3 regions of the Burkholderia arboris genome follow, and region 3 is predicted to be linked to each of the others. Evidence: predicted binding sites of a transcription regulator. Region 3 holds the regulator's gene; each other region holds the start of a gene.
What was found. Region 3 encodes FliA, which starts transcription of late flagellar genes. Its sites were predicted from a motif close to CTAAAGTTTNNNNNNNNNNNGCCGNTA; they were not measured.
Positions count from the first base shown of each region.

Region 1: the regulator FliA is predicted to act here: its motif matches at 2,607-2,633, upstream of motA (flagellar motor stator protein MotA).
Region 2: the regulator FliA is predicted to act here: its motif matches at 2,889-2,915, upstream of OHZ10_RS05425 (DUF4088 family protein).

Region 1 is NZ_CP109822.1:729,429-733,763, forward strand. It holds gene OHZ10_RS20545 (hypothetical protein) at 1-446, opposite strand, end outside; gene motB (flagellar motor protein MotB) at 566-1,537, opposite strand; gene motA (flagellar motor stator protein MotA) at 1,565-2,434, opposite strand; gene OHZ10_RS20560 (patatin-like phospholipase family protein) at 2,917-3,843, shown strand; gene OHZ10_RS20565 (aldehyde dehydrogenase family protein) at 3,991-4,335, opposite strand, start outside.
Region 2 is NZ_CP109821.1:1,138,518-1,142,852, reverse strand. It holds tRNA gene OHZ10_RS05450 (tRNA-Asn) at 1-57, shown strand, start outside; gene OHZ10_RS05445 (CreA family protein) at 184-669, shown strand; gene OHZ10_RS05440 (AraC family transcriptional regulator) at 732-1,637, shown strand; gene OHZ10_RS05435 (AzlC family ABC transporter permease) at 1,765-2,532, shown strand; gene OHZ10_RS05430 (AzlD domain-containing protein) at 2,529-2,867, shown strand; gene OHZ10_RS05425 (DUF4088 family protein) at 3,029-3,811, shown strand; gene OHZ10_RS05420 (hypothetical protein) at 3,943-4,335, opposite strand, start outside.
Region 3 is NZ_CP109821.1:244,418-248,752, reverse strand. It holds gene ahcY (adenosylhomocysteinase) at 1-1,314, opposite strand, end outside; S-adenosyl-L-homocysteine riboswitch at 1,347-1,460, opposite strand; gene OHZ10_RS01145 (RNA polymerase sigma factor FliA) at 1,559-2,293, opposite strand; gene OHZ10_RS01140 (flagellar biosynthesis protein FlhG) at 2,312-3,130, opposite strand; gene flhF (flagellar biosynthesis protein FlhF) at 3,123-4,335, opposite strand, start outside.

The sequences.
Region 1 (4,335 bases), on a different replicon from region 3:
GATTCGACGCACAGCCCGACGAACAGCACGTCGACGCGCTCCAGCGCCGCAACCGCATCGCGCATCGCGGCCGGATCGTTGCTGAACGAGTCGGAAAACACGTCGTCGCGCGTGCGTTCGAGGCGGCGCGCGTGGCCGATCGCACGTTCGAGATCGGGCAGCCGCGTGAAGCGCGCGGTACGGGCTTCGTGTTCGAGCGTCGCCAGCAGTTCGCGAAAGCTCATGGCCGACAGCCTGTCGTCCGGCATGGCGCCGGCGGGCGCGGCCCGGAACATCCGGATGAAACGCGCGACGCTGCCGCGCAGGCGCCGGAACGCATCGACGACATCGGTGACCTGCTGCGCGCGCGCATCGCTCGACAACGGCTTGAGTGCGCTGATCCTGCGCGCAATCGGCTGTTCCCGGGCGGTGTGCAGCGGGAGGCGATCCGTCGACGGGCGGGCCATGGTGTTTCTCCGGGTAGGCAGGTATCGATATATTCTACGGAATATATCGAGTGCGCAAAAAAACGGCGACACCGTGTCGCGAGACGCGGTGTCGCCAACGGCCCGAACGGCCGCGCCCGTCAGTCGATGGCAACCGGGTGCCGTCGCGTGACCGCCACCGGCAGGGCGGCGGGCCGGATGCCGGGCGTCTCGTCGACGGTCGTCCGGCCGCCGTCGCGAAAGAACGCCTGTTCGGCGGCATTGTTCATCACGAGGATGCTGATGCGGCGATTGGTCGGCTCGTCGGCGACGTTCCTGTCGAGCGGCAGCACATCCGCGAGCCCGCGCACCTGAAGCAGCTTTTCTTCCCGCAACCCGCCGACGACCAGCGCGCGCCGCGCGGCGTTCGCCCGATCGCTGGAGAGCTCCCAGTTCGAATAGCCGGTCGGGCCATCGGGATAGGGCGTCGAGTCGGTATGCCCCGCGATCGACACGCGGTTTTCGACATCGTCGAGCGCCGAGCCGATCTGCGTGAGGATCGCGGTGGCATAGCTTTCCGGTTGCGCGCTGCCCGTCGCGAACATCGGACGCTTGAGCGAATCGACGATCTCGATGCGCAAGCCTTCGTTGGTGATCGCGATCCGGATCTGGTCCTGGTACGCGCGCAACGCCGGACTGCGGGCAATTGCCGCGGTCAGCTTCGCCTTCAGGCGCTCGAGTTTTTGCGTATCCACGGTGCTGGCGAGCGCCGCGGGCGAGTCGGCGGGCGATGGCGGCGTCCTTTTGCCGATCGCCGGCGCCGGGTCCGACAGGTCGCGGCCGCCGCCCTGCACGACGCTCGGGCGCGGGGCGTCCGCGTCCTTCCCGCCGGACAGGAGCGTCGACAACGGCGTGTTGAAGTAGTCCTCGATCCCCTGCTTGTCGTACTTGGAGACCGAGCCAAGCAGCCACATCAGCAGGAAGAACGCCATCATCGCCGTGACGAAATCGGCGTACGCGATTTTCCAGGCGCCGCCGTGGTGGGCGTCATGGTCGCCGCCTTTCTTGCGACGCACGACGACGAGCGATGGCGATGCGGACTGCTTCGACGAACTGGAGCGGCGGTCGGTCATGGCGTGTTCCGTTTCCTTGCGTATCCGTTACGCCGCCTTGGGCGACTTGGTCGCGCGGACGGCATCGTCGAGTTCCTTGAAGCTCGGGCGATCGGCGGTGAACAGCACCTTGCGGCCGAACTCCACCGCCACCGCCGGCGCGTAGCCGCTCATCGACGCGAGCAGCACGGCCTTCACGCACTGGAACGGCTTGGCCGCGGCGCGGCCCTTCGCGTTGAGCAGATCCGCGAGCGGGCCGACGAAACCATACGCGAGCAGGATGCCGAGGAACGTGCCGACGAGCGCGCCGGCGATCATCTTGCCGAGCACGGCGGGCGGCGCGCCGACCGAGCCCATCGTGTGCACGACGCCCATCACCGCGGCGACGATGCCGAACGCCGGCAGGCCGTCCGCCATCTTCTGGATCGCATTGGCCGCGACCGACGCTTCCGCGTGATGCGTATGCAGTTCTTCGTCCATCAGGTCCTGCATCTCCAGCACGTTCACGTTGCCGCTCGACATCATCCGCAGGTAATCGACGATGAAGTCGAGCAGGTGATGGTCTTCGAGCACATGCGAATACTTCTGGAACAGCGGGCTTTGCTCGGGCGCATCGACGTCGGCCTCGAGCGCCATCATGCCGTCCTTGCGTGCCTTCTGCAGCAGCTCGTACAGCAGTGCGATCAGTTCGACGTACTGCTGCTTCGTGTAGCCGCCGCCCTTGAAGCAGGTCGGCAGGGTCTTGATGGTTTTCTTCAGCGTCGTGACCGGATTGCTGACGACGAACGCGCCCAGCGCGGCGCCGAAAATGCATAGCAGCTCGAACGGTTGCAGCAAGGCCGGCAAATGGCCGCCGACGCCGACGAAACTGCCGATCACCGACCCGATCACGACGATCCATCCGATGGCTACAAACATGATTACCTCGTCCGCGACTTGCGCTGATGCACGTGTTGTCGAAAAGCGAGCGGGATGTCCGGCCATCTCGCTCGATGCCCGCGACGGCGCCGGATCGTTGCGTGTCGAATGCGATCAGGGCGGTCGTCCCGATGCGTCGCAGCGCGATGCCAGTCGGCGGGTGTTGATGCAATAACGGCGATCGTCCGGACGACTGAACCCGTGATTCCACGTATCCCGCGCGATTCGCGCCCGGCACACGTTTGCGGGCGCCGAGGTGCGCGATTTTCTTGATCGAGGTCAAAAAGTGCGAAGCGATCGCGCGAACGGCCGTATCGATGCGACCCTGAAACAGGGCGGCAAATGACGTAACCTTTCCCGGGAGAAGGTTCATCGCGGGATTCCGGGGAGCGCGGCGTGCGACGCGCATCGTCGGCCGAGCGGCGCGGTCCGCGTGCCGGCAGGGTTTTCATCAGGACATCCGGGGCGCCGCACGATCCATCATGGAGCAGGCACTGTCGCAGCCAACCGCAGGAGAGCGCACCGTGACTTCCGATCCCACTCCCTCGACCGCCTTCGTGTTTGCCGGCGGCGGCAGTCTTGGCGCGATCGAGGTCGGCATGCTCCGCGAGCTGGTCGCGAGCGGCGAACGGCCCGATTGCGTCGTCGGCGCGTCGGCGGGGGCGATCAATGCCGCGTATTTCGCCGGCCGGCCGGACGCGGACGGCGTCGCGATGCTCGCCGCGCTGTGGTGCCGAATCCGCCGCCAGGACGTCATGCCGTTCTCGATGCGCAGCGTCGTCGCGATGCTGCTGCGCAACCGGCCGCATCTGGTCGAGGCCGACGCGCTGCGCCTGTTGCTGGAAAGGAACCTGCCATACCGGCGGATCGAGCAGGCCGCGTTGCCGCTTCACATCGTCGCGACCGACGTGCTGAACGGCCGCGAAGTCGTGCTGTCCGCCGGCTCGGTCGTGGATGCCGTGCAGGCCAGCGCGGCGATTCCCGGTGTGTTTCCGTCGGTCTGCATCGACGGCGTGGAACTCGTCGACGGCGGCGTCGCGAACAACACGCCGATCTCCGTTGCAATCGCGCTTGGCGTCAAGCGGATCGTCGTGCTGCCGGCCGGGTTCGCCTGTGCGTTGCGCGTCCCGCCGCGCAGCGCGATCGCGCATGCGACGCACGCGCTGACACTCGTGATCGCGCGGCAACTGGTGCGCGATCTGGAGCTGTACGCGGCACGCGCGCACATCCATGTCGTGCCGCCGCTCTGTCCGCTCGACGTGTCGTCATACGATTACTCGAAGTGTGCGCAACTGATCGACGCGGCCGCGGAACGTACGCGCGCGTGGATCGACGCGGGCGGGCTTGCGCAGTGTGCGATTCCCGGCCAGTTGCGCGAGCACGATCATGCCGCGGAGCAGTCGCATTAGCGGTGGCTCTCGCACCGTACCGACGCATGACGGACGCATGCCGATCGCCGGACTGCCGGGCCGCTCCGCAGAAATCTTCGAGGAATAAAAAAAGCGGCGCCGTGCCACCCGCCACGGCGCCGCCAACGGCCTGAACGGCCGCACTGGTCAGTCGATTGCGCGCATGGCGTGGCGCAGTTCCTGATAGCTGCGCAGCCCGGTGACGCCGAGTTCGCGGCCGATCCCGCTGAGCCCGAAGCCGCCCCAGCACACGTGCGGGTAGATCAGCTGCGGCGCATTGATCCACACGAGCCCTGCGCGCACGCGCTGCTGGAATTGCCTGGCGATGTCGGCATCGCGCGTGACGACGGTTGCGACGAGCCCGTAGCGTGTGTCGTTCGCGAGCGCGATCGCTTCGTCGTCGGTACGGAACGACTTCACGCACGCGACGGGGCCGAACACTTCGTCGGTCCACAGCGGGTTGTCGGCGGCCGGTTCGGCGATCACGACGGG
Region 2 (4,335 bases), 890 kb from region 3:
TAGAGCGCCGGACTGTTAATCCGTAGGTCCCTGGTTCGAGCCCAGGTCGGGGAGCCAGACAGCGAAAGGCCCGTCATTCGACGGGCCTTTTGTTTTTCCGGCCGCCCTCTCGCGTTCCGCCTTTCATCGCCCGGTCACGCGCATGCTAGAGTCTCTGTCCCGCATTCGCATCCGGTTCCGTCGATGAAGCATCGCCTCCTCCGTTCCGCCCCGTTCGCCCTCCTGCTCTCCGCCTTCACCGCGGCACCGCTCGCGCACGCGGAGGAAGTCGGCAGCGTCAACACCCATTTCCGCGTCACGGGCTCCGACCGCGTGGTCGTCGAGGCGTATGACGATCCGGTCGTGAACGGCGTGACCTGCTACGTGTCTCGCGCGCGCACCGGCGGGATCAAGGGCACGCTCGGCGTCGCCGAGGATCCGAGCGAAGCGTCGATCGCCTGCCGGCAGGTCGGCCCGATCAGCTTCAAGGAACCGCTCAAGCAGCAGACCGACGTGTTCAGCGAACGCATGTCGTTCATCTTCAAGACGCTGCATGTCGTGCGCGTCGTCGACAAGAAGCGCAACACGATCGTCTACCTGACCTACAGCGACCGCATCGTCAGCGGCAGCCCGAAGAACGCGGTCACCGCGGTGCCGATGCCGGCCGGCACTACGATTCCGGTCAAGTAACACGCACACCGGCCGGGCGCGCGAGCGATACACTGTCGGTTCGACCGCTCCCGCGCCCGATCATGTCCGCCGCCCACCTTCCGGATTCCGCACGCTACTGGCGCACGCCGCTGCTGCCGGAGGCGGATCTCGTCACGGCGACCTATCGCGACCACACGTTCGCGCCGCACTGGCACGACGCGTACACGATCCCCGTGATTCTCGAAGGCGCAGAACGCTTCACCTATCGCGGCAACGGCTATGTCGCCGAAACGGGCAGCGTGCCCGTGATCAATCCCGGCGAAGTGCATACGGGGTCGCGCGCAGCCGACGAAGGCTGGTGCTATCGCGTCAGCTACATGCCCGTCGAATTCATCCGCGAACTCACGAGTGCGATCGCCGGCCGCCAGCAGGACGCGCCGTGGTTCGCCCCCGACGTGATTCACGATGCCGATCTCGCAGCCCGGCTCACGCTCGCGCACCGGATGATGGAAGCCGGCAGCGACCGCGCGCTGTCTTCGAATGCGCATGCGCCGGGGCAAGCGGCCGACGACCCGGCCAACACCGCATCGCGCATCTACGATCCGCTCGCCGCCGAAACGGCGATGCTCGACGCGCTGTCGACGCTGATCGTGCGTCACGCCGACGCGCTGCCGCGACCGGCGCCGCTCGCGTCCGACGAACCGCGCGTCGAGGCGATGCGCGAGCGGCTCGCCGCCGACCTGATGGCCACGGTAACGCTCGACGACGTCGCGCAGGCGGCCGGCCTGTCGCCGTTCCACGCAGCACGCCTGTTCACGCGCACGACCGGCATGCCGCCGCATGCGTGGCGCAACCAGCTGCGGCTGCAACGTGCGCTCGCGCCGCTGCGCGCGGGCGTACCCGTCGCCGACGTCGCCGCAGCCAGCGGCTTCGTCGACCAGAGCCACTTCACGCGGCATTTCAAACGGATGTTCGGCGTGCCGCCCGGCCGCTGGCAGGCGAGCTGACCCGCGGCGCCCCGCGGCCGGCAACCGCGACGCACCCCGCGCCGGCCGGCACGCGAGCCCCGCCCCCGATTCCGCGAGCGCAAGAACATACAAGCCGGCCCGCCACCGGCTCGCTATCCTCCAATTCATGGAGAAGCGCTCTTTGAACCCGACACCCGCATCGCCCCCGCGCCGCCCGCTCAACGAGTGGCTCGACGGCGCGCGCGACACGATTCCGATGATGATCGGCGCAGCACCGTTCGGCGTGATTTTCGGCACGCTCGTCGGCGGCGGCCCGCTCGCCGCATGGCACGGCGCACTGATGTCGCTCGCCGTGTTCGCGGGCTCCGCGCAGTTCATCGCGCTCGGCCTGATCGCCGGCAGCGCGAGCTTCGTCGTCGTGCTCGCGACGACCCTGATCGTGAACCTGCGCCACCTGCTGTACAGCGCGACGCTCGCGCCCTATGTCGCGCATCTGCCGCTGCGCTGGCGCGCAACGCTCGGCGCGCTGATGACCGACGAGGTGTTCGCGGTCGCCTATGCGCACTACCGGCACTTCCCGCCCGGCGCGATCGGCCCCCACTACTTTTTCGGCTCCGGGCTCGCGATGTACCTGAACTGGCAGGTCTGGACGCTCGCGGGCATCGGCTTCGGCGCGGCGTTCCCGGGCCTGCAGTCGCTCGGCCTCGATTTCGCGATGGCGGCCACCTTCATTGCGATCGTCGTCCCGCAGCTGGGCACGCTGCGCTATTTCGCGGCGGCCGCGACGGCCGGCACGCTCGCGTACTTCTGGCAGGGCTGGCCGTACAAGCTCGGGCTGCTCGGCGCGGTCGCCGCCGGCGTCGCGATCGGCGTTGCGCTCACGCTGCTGCATGAACGCACGCGTGCCGGCTCGCGCAGGGAGGCTGCATCGTGAGCTATGCGCTGCTGATCCTGGGGATGGCCGTCATCACGTACGCGATCCGCTCGACGCTGTTCCTGTTCGGCGAGCGGCTGACGTTCCCCCCGCTCGTGCGGACCGCGCTCGGCTTCGTGCCGGTCACCGTCCTGACCGCGATCATCGTGCCGATGGCCGTCTCGCCGCACGGCGGCACGGCCGAGCTGACCTGGCGCAATCCGCAGCTCGTCGGCGCGCTCGCCGCCGTGCTCGTGTCGGCGGCAACCCGCCGCCCGCTCGTGACGATCGCGGCCGGGCTCGTGGTGTTCTTCTTCTGGCAAGGGGTCGTGATCCCGCACTGGCTGCCCGCCTGAGCACACGCTCTACCGCGCGCGCTCAAGTTTCCGCCCGGCGCGCCGATATAGGGAATGAAGACCCGCCACCGGCCTCGGCGCGCACCGGTCAGTCGACACGGCGCCCGCCCCGGTGCGCCGTGCCGGCCGTCGGCTTGCGCGGGCCGCCATCGAGACGATTCATGGGCCAGATCACCCTTTCCCTCAAGGACGACACGCTCGAGTCCCTGCGCAAGGACTACGACGCATTCGTGCGCGTGTCGCTGAAACTCGACCCGCAGTTCGCAACGCCGTCGTTCGAGGATTTCCTGCGCGCGAAGCTGCTCGACAACATGGTGCCGCTGACCGAGCACGCGGTGCAGCGGATGCTGCAGGGCGGCCAGTACGCGTGGGCCAAGCGCACGCTCGACAAGGAATTTCCGGACGTCGTCGCGATCCTGATGCGGCAGGCCGGCGAATTCGGCTTCGGCTTTGCGTCGCGCTCCGAATGGACCCCCGACGAACTCGCGAAAGCGTGCCGCGACTGGGCGAAGGCGATCGTCGCCGAAGCGCAGGGCGACCCGTCGCTGATCGATCCGCTCGCATCGCAGATCAAGGGCGCGGCGCAAGACATCCAGACGCTCGAGGAACTGATGCAGACGCCCGCGTGGCGGCTCGCGGAATCGTTGCGGCAGCGGATCTACGAGGCCAAGCTCGCGTGCGAGATGAGCGTCGGCAGCACCGCGCGCGACAAGCTCGGCGAACTGCGCGGGCTGCTGCGCCTCGGGCTCGCGCACGGGTCGTTCCAGAAGCAGGAAGCGCAGCAGATCATGGAATACCTGCGGCTGCTGAAACCGGAGATCTTCGTCGAGGAACCGTACGACGTCTTCGCGCGGCTCGCTGCATGGCTGCGCAGCGTATTCACACCTGCGGCGGTGCGACCGGCCCAGGGGCAGGGACAAGGGCAAGGACAGCGCCGGCCGTGACCGCACGCCCGTTCCGCTGACAACACGACGCGATGAAAAAGGCCCGGTTCGCGCAAAGCGAACCGGGCCTTTTGACAACCGCCGTCGCAACACCGCTTCCGGCGAACATCGCGACGGCGCCGGGCACCCGCTTACTGCGTGGCGCCCTGGGCCGATGCACCGCCCTCCGCGCCGACCGAGGCGCCGCCTTCGGTCGCTTCGCCGGCCTTCGCCTTGGCCGAACCGGCATGGCCCTTGGCCGACTTCGCGGCATGCTTCGTGTGCTTCTTGGCCGAATGGACGGTCGACGTCGCCGAATCCTTCGCGCCGTCGGCGGCCGCGCCGACCGCATCGGTCGCACCGCCGGCCGCATTGCCCGACGCGTTCGCGCCGGCACCGCCCTGCACGCCTGCGCCGACACCTGCCGCCGGAGCTTGCGCCTGCACGCCGGCACCGGCTGCACCCTGCGCCGCCGTACCCGTCTGGGCAAACGCGGCCGAAGTGGCGAACGCCGTCAGCGCGGCACCGATCAGCATCGTACGAAT
Region 3 (4,335 bases):
GTGCAGGCGCGCGACCTTTTCATCGAGATGCTTCGGCAGCACGTACACCTTGTTCTCGTACTCGTTGCCGCGCACGAACAGCTCGATCTGCGCGAGCGTCTGGTTCGCGAACGAGTTCGACATCACGAACGACGGGTGGCCGGTCGCGCAGCCGAGGTTCACGAGGCGGCCTTCCGCCAGCAGGATCACGCGCTTGCCGTCCGGGAAAATGATGTGGTCGACCTGCGGCTTGATGTTTTCCCACTGGTACTGGCGAGTCGACGCAACGTCGATTTCCGAATCGAAGTGACCGATGTTGCAGACGATCGCGTTGTGGCGCATCGCCTTCATGTGGTCATGGCCGATCACGTGGAAGTTGCCGGTGGCCGTCACGAAGATGTCGGCCTTGTCGGCTGCGTATTCCATCGTCACGACGCGGTAGCCTTCCATCGCCGCCTGCAGCGCGCAGATCGGATCGATTTCGGTGACCCACACGGTCGCGCCGAGGCCGCGCAGCGACTGCGCGCAGCCCTTGCCCACGTCGCCGTAGCCCGCGACGACCGCGACCTTGCCCGCGATCATCACGTCGGTCGCGCGCTTGATGCCGTCGACCAGCGACTCGCGGCAGCCGTACAGGTTGTCGAACTTCGACTTCGTGACCGAATCGTTCACGTTGAACGCCGGGAACGGCAGGCGGCCGTCCTTTTCCATCTGGTACAGGCGGTGCACGCCGGTCGTGGTTTCCTCGGTCACGCCCTTGATGTGCGCGAGGCGCTTCGAGTACCAGGTCGCGTCGATGTCGAGGTGCTTCGCGATCGACTTGTACAGCGCGACTTCTTCCTCGTTGGTCGGCTTCGCGATCACCGAACGGTCCTTCTCGGCCTTCGAGCCGAGGATCAGCAGCAGCGTTGCGTCGCCGCCGTCGTCCAGGATCATGTTCGCGAATTCGCCGTTCGGCCATTCGAAGATGCGGTGCGAGAACTCCCAGTATTCGTCGAGCGATTCGCCCTTGAACGCGAACACCGGCGTGCCGGCTTCGACGATCGCGGCCGCAGCGTGATCCTGCGTCGAGAAGATGTTGCACGACGCCCAGCGGACGTCCGCGCCGAGCGCCTTCAGCGTCTCGATCAGCACGCCCGTCTGGATCGTCATGTGCAGCGAACCGGCAATGCGCGCACCCTTCAGCGGCTGCTCTGCCTTGTATTCGTCGCGGATCTGCACGAGGCCCGGCATTTCGGTCTCGGCGATGTTGAGTTCCTTGCGGCCCCAGCCGGCCAGCGCCATGTCGGCGACGACGTAATCGTGGGAAGCCTTGGAATCGATAATGGCGTTCATCACGCCCTCCTTTCTAAAAAGTTTCTAGATTGGTGACGTGAGCGCCGTTCAGGAAGCGGGGCCGGCGCGACATCGCCGCACGGCTGCTTGGTGAAGCCTTCCGAGCCTGGCGGACACAGATGTCCGTCGCAACGCTCCTCGGAAAACGGAGGGGATTGTAGCAAATCGGCGCGCGGAATGCGCAAGCACCGCGCAACCCTGGCACGAGCGCGCGGCGTCGGCGCGCGCGGCCGTCAGCAAAGGGTCAGGATTCCGCGCCGACCCACGCCTGTTCGCGCAGCCGCGCACGCAGGCGCGCGACGGCCTGGCTGTGCAGCTGGCACACGCGCGACTCGCTCACTTCGAGCACCGCGCCGATCTCGCGCAGATTCAGACCCCGTTCGTAGTACAGCGACATCAGCAGCTTCTCGCGCTCCGGCAGCCGCTCGATCGCCTCGACGAGGGCCTCGCGCAGGTGCTCGTCGAGCAGCGCCGACAGCGGATCGGCGTGATCGACACGATAACGGTCGAGGAACGGCTCGTCGTCGGCCGCGCGGTCGAAATCCTCGTAGTAGATGAGCTGGCTACCGTGCAGGTCCTGCAGCATCCCCTGGTATTCGTCGAGCGGCATGTTCAGGTGTTCCGCGATCTCGGTCTCGCTCGCCGAGCGGCCGAGATGCTGCTCGACCTGGTGCACCGCGTGCTCGACCTCGCGCGACGTCTTGCGCAGGCTGCGCGGCAGCCAGTCGTTGCTGCGCAGCTCGTCGAGCATCGCGCCGCGGATGCGCTGCGTCGCGTAGGTCTCGAACTGCGCGCCCTGGTCTTCCTTGTAGCGGCCGGCCGCGTCCATCAGGCCGATCATGCCAGCCTGGATCAGGTCGTCGAGATCGACGCTCGCCGGCATCTTCGCGACGAGCTGCAGCCCGAGGCGGCGCACGAGCGGCGCGTATTGCGCGAGCACGTCGGCCTGGGACATCTTTCCTTGAGCGTTGTACATCATGGCTCTCTCCTTAGGCGCTCACGCGGCGTGTGCCGCGCCCGCCTCATACGACGGCTTGCCACCCGCGTGGACGGCGCGACCCGCACCCGAACGCGGGCGCATCGGCCAGTACAGCAGGTCCGCGGCAATCTGCCGGTAGTCGCGCGCGGCGGCCGACGACGGGAACGCATCGACCACCGCATGCGTCAGTTCGCGCGCATGCTCGACGAGCGGATCGGCGCTCACGCAACCCGCGTCGGCGATCGACACGGTCAGGTAGCGGCTCGCGACGCCCGCGAGGTTGTCGAAGGCGGTCTTCGCGTCCGCATGGCTGCCGACGTGATTGGTCAGCACGCGGAACTGCGCGAACGCATGCGCGAAATGCAGCCGCTTCATGCACGCGTACGCCTCGGTGATCGCCTGCGCGGCGACCCGCGTGACGACCAGCACGTCGTGCGCTTCGCGGGCGAGCGCCGAGAACGAACCGTCGGCGCCGAGCTGCGCGTCGACGAGGACGATATCGGCCGGGCCGTCGATGAAATCGCTCAGCTGCGCGTCGCTGTAGCCGGCCCGCGCGAGCCGCGCGGCGGCGCACAGGCCGAAGCCGGCCGCCACCCGCGTGCGCTCGCCGTCGCGCAGCCATGCGCCGGCCAGCGTCGCGCTGGCCGAGTGCACGTCGGCACGTTCGTCGACGACGAGCACGTCCTTGCCGAGCGATGCGAGCGCCGCCGCGAGGTTCACGATGGTGGACGTGCAGCCGACACCCGCCGGCCCGCCCGTCACCGCGACGATGCGCGACGCGCGCCCGGCGAGCAGGCGCCGCAGCCCTTCGGCCTGATCGATGATCCGTTTATCCAAATCGCACCTCGTGCAGCTCGGCAGTGGAACGTGCGGTCAATGCGGACAGCAGCGTCGGCATGTCCTCGTCCTGCGGCACGAAGGGCGAGCCGTCGCGCGGCACACAGAACGCGCTCTTCAGCAGGAATTTGGTCGACGCGACGTACAGGTTCTCCGGCACCTTCTGGCCGGTCGACACGTAGTGGATCGGCAGCTTGTAGCGGATCACCGTATCGAGCACGCCGCCGAGGTGGGTCGCCTCGTCGAGCTTCGTGAGGATGCAGCCGGCGAGGTCCGGGGATGCCGCATGCGGATGCTCGCCCGCGCTGCGGTACGCCTGCACGACTTCGTTGAGCGTGTCGCCGTGGCTCGTCGCGTTCAGCAGCAGCAGGCGCTGCACCGGAGTGTTCGCGCCGTGCAGCATCGCGATCTGGTCGGACACCGCGCGATCGCGCTGGCTCATCCCGATCGTGTCGATCAGCACGATGTGCTTGTTGCGCAGTTCGGACAGCGCGAGCGCGAGATCGCCCGCATCCTTCACCGCGTGGACCGGAACGCCGAGGATCTTGCCGAAGATGCGCAGCTGCTCGTGGCCGCCGATCCGGTAGCTGTCGGTGGTCAGCAGCGCGACCTTGCTCGCGCCGAAGCGCATCACGCAGCGCGCGGCCAGCTTCGCCGTGGTCGTCGTCTTGCCGACGCCCGTCGGCCCCATCAGCGCGAACACGCCGCCGCGCTCCATCAGCGCATCCTCGCTGTCGAGCACCGGCAGGTTCGACGCGAGCACCGACTGCGCCCATTCGGCAGCCTGCTCGAAAGTCTGCGCGCCGTCGCCGGACGGCAGGTTGTCGACCAGCATCCGCACGAGCTGCGCGGAGAAGCCGGCCGCAAACAGGTGCTTCGTCAGCGCGCCATGCACGGCGCTGCGACGCTGGCGGTCGTGCCACCTCAGGCTGTCGAACTGCTCTTCCATCATCCCGCGCAGCGCGCCGAGCTCCTGCATCACCGTGTCGTTGACGATCCGCTCGATGCGCGACTTCACCGCATCGGCCACCGCGGCGGCCGCATCGGCGGACAGGCGCGCGCGTTCGGCCGCCTTGGCAGCGGACGTGGCGCCCGTGTCGGGCGTGCGAGTCGCGGCGGCCGGGATCCGGCGCTCGGCGTCGCGCACGATGTCGCGCGCCCAGTCGGGCGGCGTCGTGCTGGCGGCGGCCTGCGGCGCGGGTGCG